One region of the Pseudarthrobacter sp. MDT3-1 genome, then DNA from elsewhere that is predicted to be linked to it. Evidence: riboswitches for the same ligand, from Rfam matches in the RefSeq annotation. Region 1 holds a riboswitch; the other holds the start of a gene.
What was found. A riboswitch is a leader RNA that binds a small molecule or an ion and turns the genes downstream of it on or off. The one in region 1 is predicted to bind glycine.
Positions count from the first base shown of each region.

Region 1 (3,404 bases):
ACAACGACCTTCATGCCCGCCAGGACAGCGGAGGCGGCGTTAGTGCCGTGCGCCGAAGCCGGAATCAGGCAGACCGTGCGCTGGTCATCGCCGCGGGACAGGTGGTAGCCGCGGATGGCCAGCAGGCCGGCGAGCTCGCCCTGGGACCCGGCATTCGGCTGCAGGGACACCTGGTCGTAGCCCGTGATCTCGGTCAGCTGGTCTTCGAGATCGGTGATGAGTTCGCGCCAGCCCACGGTCTGGGAATCCGGGGCGAACGGGTGGATCGAGGCGAACTCCGGCCAGGAAATGGCTTCCATCTCTGCCGTGGCGTTCAGCTTCATGGTGCAGGAACCCAGCGGAATCATGGTGCGGTCCAGCGCCAGGTCCCGGTCGCTCAGCCTGCGGATGTAGCGCAGCAGCTGGGTCTCGGAACGGTGCGTGTTGAACACCGGGTGCTGCAGGTAACCGGAGAAACGTTCGACGGCGGCATCCAGCGCGAACTCCGTGTCAGTGCCGGCGGCCGCGTCCACCGCGGCGGCACCAAAGACGTCCAGCACGCCGGCGACGATGGCCGGGGTTGTGGTTTCATCGGCGGAAACGCCGATGGTGTCGCCGTCGATGTGGCGCAGGTTGATGCCCTGGGCTTCCGCTGCGGCAACAATGGCCGCAGCCTTGCCGGGCACGGAAACCGTGACGGTATCGAAGAAGCTTGTGTGCAGAACGTCCAGGCCGGCCGCCTTGAGCGATGCGGCGATGGTTGCAGCGTGGCTGTGGGTGGTCTCGGCGATTGCCTTCAGGCCGTCGGGGCCGTGGTACACGGCGTAGAACGAGGAGACGATGGCCAGCAGTGCCTGCGCGGTGCAGATGTTGGACGTGGCCTTCTCGCGGCGGATGTGCTGCTCCCGGGTCTGCAGCGCCAGGCGGTACGCGGGGGTCCCGGCGTCGTCCTTGGAGACTCCGACGAGGCGGCCCGGCATGGACCGCTCCAGGCCCTTCGCCACCGCCATGTAGGCCGCGTGCGGTCCGCCGAAGAACAACGGCACACCAAAACGCTGGGTCGAGCCGACGGCGATGTCCGCGCCCTGCTCCCCCGGAGGCGTGATCAGCGTCAGCGCCAGCAGGTCGGCAGCGACCGTGACGAGCGCGCCGCGCTCCTTGGCAGCCTCGATCACGTCGGCGTGGTTGAAGACCCGGCCCGAGACGCCGGGCTGCTGCAGCACAATCCCGTTGATAACGCCGTCGGGCAGCCCCTGGGAGAGGTCAGCGACCTCCACCTCAAAGCCCAGGGCTTCGGCGCGGCCCTTCACGATCGCGATGGTCTGCGGCAGGCAGTCGGCATCCAGGACCGTCTTGCCGTCCCGGGCCTCCTTGTTCTTGTTCGCCCGGCGCATCATCAGCACAGCCTCGGCCACGGCAGTGGCTTCATCCAGCAGCGACGCGTTCGCGATCGGCAGGCCCACCAGGTCCTGGACCATGGTCTGGAAGTTCAGCAAAGCCTCAAGCCGGCCCTGCGAAATCTCCGGCTGGTACGGCGTGTACGCGGTGTACCAGGCCGGGGCCTCGAGGATGTTCCGGCGGATGACCGCGGGCGTCACGGTGTCGTAGTAACCCTGGCCGATCATCTGGACAGCCGTCTTGTTCTTCGCCGCGAGCTTCCGCAGCTCCGCAAGGACCTCAACCTCGCTGAGGGCGTCCTTAAGGCGGAGTGCCACATCCTGCCGGATGCCGTTGGGAACGGCCGTATCCACCAGCGCGTCCACAGTGCCGTAGCCGACGGCCTTGAGCATGGAGTCGATATCGGCCTGGCGGCGGGCGCCAATATGCCGGTCAACGAAAGTGGCCGAGGCCGAATTAACACTCACAAGGAACTCCATTACTAAGGCGGCGCAGGGTGCGCCACATCGACTCGGGTTCCTCCCCACTCTGTCTGGGACCTGAGAGTTTCCGCGCAGCCTGCTTCCGCTAGGCTGCGCTTGCACCGTCGGTGGGCACAGCGGTCCTGACATTCCGGAGTGATCCGGGACGCTTCAGGCGGACGGCCTGCCACTTTCCAGAGTTGCCTGGCCGCGGCGGTACGTGGGCCTGAGAGATTCCTGGGGAGGATTTGCTCCTACGGCGCCTGTTGTACCTACTAACAGAACTCTCCCGCCGCAGATCAAAGGCATATTCAGATTTTGTGGCGGCCGCAGATGGTCGCCACGCGGTCCAATTCTCCTACGCCCCGGGCCGCCGGGCAAATGAGGTCGGCGGATTCTGCTCAATCATTCCGGTGTGGAGCTCCAGCGCGCCCGGATGGACGCGGGCTGCACCAGAAGGCTGGCCGAATGATTGAGCAGAATCAGCCGCGAAGCCGCTCCACGGCAGCGAGGAGCTCCTCAATGTCTCCATGCCTGCCCCGGCTGTCCCCGGTGGTACCGCTTTCCCACATGGCGTTGAAATACAGCCCGTCCCCCATGTACAGCACGGCTTTCGCCACGGCCGTGCCGACGTCGGCCGCGATCAGGTCCAACCATTGCTGCTGGATGGCGGCAAAGCGGCGCCGGGCCTCTTCATGGGCCACTTCAGCCAGCCGGGTGGCGGCCACGAAGGAGCGGTCCATAGGCGAGTCGGACCAGAGCGAGGAACGGATGAAGTAGGCCGCCGCACCTTCGGCTGCTGCGGCCATCAGCGCGAGGTCCTCGACGGCCAGTCGGTCCAGCCGCTCCAGCACCGCAGCGATCAGCGCTTCCTTGTTGGGGAAGTGGTAGAGCAACCCGCCCTTGGATACGCCGGCCCGCCTGGCCACCGCGTCCAAAGTGGCAGCCCGCTCCCCCACATCGATCAGGAGTTCTTCAAAAGCGTCGAGGACTGCATCGCGTGCGACGGGATTTCTGGCCATGGCTTCAATCATGCACGCTCCGGGCCCCGGTTCTTAACTGTACCGTCTGGACGGTACAGTTATTGATATGACGTTGTCCACACAGTCCAACCAGAACACCCGAAGCACATCCACCATGGCAGCCGACCTCAGGCCGTCAGGGCCCGCCAAGGCGCCCTGGCGCGACTGGCTCGCGCTGGCCCTGCTGATGTTTCCGGTGCTCCTGGTTGCGGTGGACAACACTGCGTTGACGTTTGCACTTCCGGCCATCGCGAGCAACCTGGAAACCACCGGAGTCCAGCTGCTGTGGATTGTGGACGCCTATCCCCTGGTGCTTGCCGGCTTGCTGGTTGCCATGGGCAGCCTGGGTGACCGGATCGGGCGCCGACGGCTGCTGCTGACCGGCAGCGTTGGCTTCGCCGCGGTCTCAGCAGCAACAGCCTTTGCCCCCAGCGCAGAGTGGCTGATAGCGGGCCGGGCAATGCTGGGGTTCTTCGGCGCCATGCTGATGCCTTCCACCCTGTCGCTGATCCGCAACATTTTTCCGGACCCAAACCGGCGTCGG
Region 1 covers NZ_JBTNDX010000012.1:77,898-81,301, reverse strand. Annotated here, with positions in the region: gene gcvP (aminomethyl-transferring glycine dehydrogenase) at 1-1,856, opposite strand, end outside; glycine riboswitch at 1,896-2,041, opposite strand; glycine riboswitch at 2,043-2,140, opposite strand; gene ACX80X_RS11440 (TetR/AcrR family transcriptional regulator) at 2,321-2,860, opposite strand; gene ACX80X_RS11435 (MFS transporter) at 2,976-3,404, shown strand, end outside.

Region 2 (3,404 bases), on a different contig from region 1:
GACACCTGGTCGTACCCGGTGATTTCCGCGAGGTCAGCTTCCAGCCCGCCGATGAGTTCGCGCCAGCCCACGGTCTGGGAATCCGGGGCGAACGGGTGGATCGAGGCGAACTCCGGCCAGGAAATGGCCTCCATCTCTGCCGTGGCGTTCAGCTTCATCGTGCAGGAACCCAGCGGGATCATGGTGCGGTCCAGGGCCAGGTCGCGGTCACTCAGCCGGCGGATGTAGCGCAGCAGCTGGGTCTCGGAACGGTGCGTGTTAAACACGGGGTGCTGCAGGTACTCGGAAGTGCGGAGCACCGATTCGGGCAGTTCAAAGCCCTTCGCGTCCACAACCGGACCGGCACCGAAGGCGACGGCGATCGCGGAGAGGACATCCGTCGTCGTAGTTTCATCAGCGGAGACGCCGATGGTGTCCTCGTCGATGTGGCGCAGGTTGATGCCACGTGCTTCGGCGGCGGCGATGACCTTGCCGGCCTTGCCCGGGACGCGGACCGTGACTGTGTCGAAAAAGGTCTCGGTGACCAGTTCGCGGCCGGCGACCTTCAGCGTGGTCGCCAGGGTGCGGGCGTTGTGGTGGACCTGCTCGGCGATTGCCTTGAGACCGTCGGGGCCGTGGTAGACGGCGTAGAACGAGGAAACGATGGCCAGCAGTGCCTGCGCGGTGCAGATGTTGGACGTGGCCTTCTCACGGCGGATGTGCTGCTCCCGGGTCTGCAGCGCCAGACGGTAGGCGGGGGTCCCGGCGTCGTCCTTGGAGACTCCGACGAGGCGGCCCGGCATGGACCGCTCCAGGCCCTTCGCCACCGCCATGTAGGCCGCGTGCGGTCCGCCGAAGAACAACGGCACACCAAAACGCTGGGTCGAGCCGACGGCGATGTCCGCGCCCTGCTCCCCCGGAGGCGTGATCAGCGTCAGCGCCAACAGGTCGGCAGCGACCGTGACGAGGGCGCCGCGCTCCTTGGCTGCAGCGATCACGTCGGCGTGGTTGAAGACCCGGCCCGAGACGCCCGGCTGCTGCAGCACAATCCCGTTGATAACGCCGTCGGGCAGGCCCTTGGACAGGTCAGCGACCTCCACCTCAAAGCCCAGGGCTTCGGCGCGGCCCTTCACAATCGCGATGGTCTGCGGCAGGCAATCGGCATCCAGGACCGTCTTGCCGTCCCGGGCCTCCTTGTTCTTGTTCGCCCGGCGCATCATCAGCACAGCCTCGGCCACGGCGGTGGCTTCATCCAGCAGCGACGCGTTCGCGATCGGCAGGCCCACCAGGTCCTGGACCATGGTCTGGAAGTTCAGCAGCGCCTCCAGGCGGCCCTGCGAAATCTCCGGCTGGTACGGCGTGTACGCGGTGTACCAGGCCGGGGCCTCCAGGATGTTCCGCCGGATCACCGCAGGCGTGACCGTGTCGTAGTAACCCTGGCCGATCATCTGGACAGCCGTCTTGTTCTTCGCCGCGAGCTTCCGCAGCTCCGCAAGGACCTCAACCTCACTGAGGGCGTCCTTAAGGGCCAGCGGCTTGGCCTGGCGGATGGAGTCGGGGACGGCAACGTCCACGAGGCCGTCAACGCTGTCATAGCCAACGGCCTTGAGCATGGCGTCAATATCGGCCTGGCGGCGCGCACCAATATGACGATCGGCAAAGGTGGAAGGGGACGACTGGATGGTCATGAAGGAACTCCATAATTCAGGTGGCGCGCTGGGTACGCCACATTGATTCGGGTTCCTCCCCGCTCTGTATTGGACCTGAGAGTTTCCGCGCCACCTGCTTTTACAGGGTGACGCTTGCACCGTCGGTGAGCCCGTTGCCGGACTACTTTCCAGAGTTGCCTAACCGCGGCGGTACGTGGGCCTGAGAGATTCCCGGAGAGGATTTGCTCCTACGGCGCCTGCTGAACGTACCGGCAGGACTCTCCCGCCGCAGATCAAAAGCATGTGCCACTTCGTCAGTGACACGTCTCACAGGTTAGCCCGATTTCGGGCGGCGTGCAAGATTTCCGCCGGCGACGGCGTCACATCACCATCGGTTGCTCCGTAAAGGCCCTTTTGGGAGCCCTTAAGGGCCCCTACGGAGCAATCGATGGGAAATCGGGTCATCCCGGCACTCCGCACAATGAGGCGCGCGACGAGGTCTGGGAGGAGCTGCTCACCATCATGGAGGACAAGCACGACGGCGGCGACCTCCCCGAAGGCGTGCTGCGCAGGGCGCTGGCGCGGAACGCGGAATTGGTCGAAGCGTTCAGCAGGGCATGGCCGCCGCTCAACTACAGCGCGCTTGTGGGGGACCTCTGGCGGGTGCCCGCCTACCTGCGCCTGTGCGCCCCCTGGCTCAGTCCCGACGAGGTGCAGAAGCTGCAGCGCCAGGACCCGCACGCCTGGACCACGTCCGACCTGCCGCTCCTGGACGCGGCCCGGCAACGGCTCGGCGACCCCGAGGCGTCACGCCGCAAGCGCCGGCAGGACGCCGCCCTGGCCGCTGAGTGTGAGCTGATGGACCGGGTGGTTGATGCTCCGCTGCCCGTCCCGGAGCTTCACCGTCGTGGGGGACCGCGCCCAGGCCAGGCACGGGTTTGCCGAGTCGTGGCTGGAACGGCTCGAACGGGTCGGATTGACGAACGTGAACCTGGCGAGCCTCAGCATCAACTACCGGACGCCGGAAGAGGTCATGGCAGAAGCCGAGCCGGTCATCCGGGCCGTCGTCCCGGACGCCAACGTGCCCACCTCGATCCGGAGCAGCGGCCTTCCCGTCGTCCACGGATCCACACTGCAGCTGGGCTCGATCCTCGACACCTGGCTCGCCGAGCACGACGACGGGACCGCCTGCGTCATCAGCACCACTGACGCGGGACACGGCCCGTTCCTGGCGACGTCCCGCGCCAGGTGGCTGTCCCCGGAACTGGTGAAGGGGCTCGAGTTCGACCTGGTGGTCCTCGTGGACCCGGAGGGCTTCGGTCCGGGCATCGAAGGAGCGGTAGACCGCTATGTCGCGATGACCCGGGCGACCCGGCAGCTCGTCATCCTCACAAGCCCCTGATGTCGGCCCAGCAGGCGATTAGCCCGGACTGCTAGGCTGGTCGAAGTTTCACCACTTTCACCACTTTCACCACTTTCACCTAGTTTCACCCGGAGGCGTCTGTGCAGAATCCTTTCAAACCCACTGCCGGAGCCACCCCTCCGGACCTAATCGGCAGAGCCGGGCTGCTGGACGAATTCGAATACGGCTTGCAACAGGGATCGGGTGCTCCGGGGCTACTCACGATCATTACGGGATCCCGGGGCATTGGCAAGACCGTAATGCTCGGTGCCGCGGAGGCGATCGCCAGAGATCACGGATGGGCCGTGATCTCCCGAACGGCCAATCCGGGATTCCTGGCAAAGATCGGCGACGACATGCTCCGACTTGCAGAC
Region 2 covers NZ_JBTNDX010000016.1:57,521-60,924, forward strand. Annotated here, with positions in the region: gene gcvP (aminomethyl-transferring glycine dehydrogenase) at 1-1,667, opposite strand, end outside; glycine riboswitch at 1,827-1,924, opposite strand; partial or broken gene ACX80X_RS13645 (helicase domain-containing protein) at 2,085-3,030, shown strand; gene ACX80X_RS13650 (AAA family ATPase) at 3,132-3,404, shown strand, end outside.
Region 2: linked by a shared signal. The riboswitch ahead of gcvP (aminomethyl-transferring glycine dehydrogenase) and the one ahead of gcvP (aminomethyl-transferring glycine dehydrogenase) in region 1 are both predicted to bind glycine.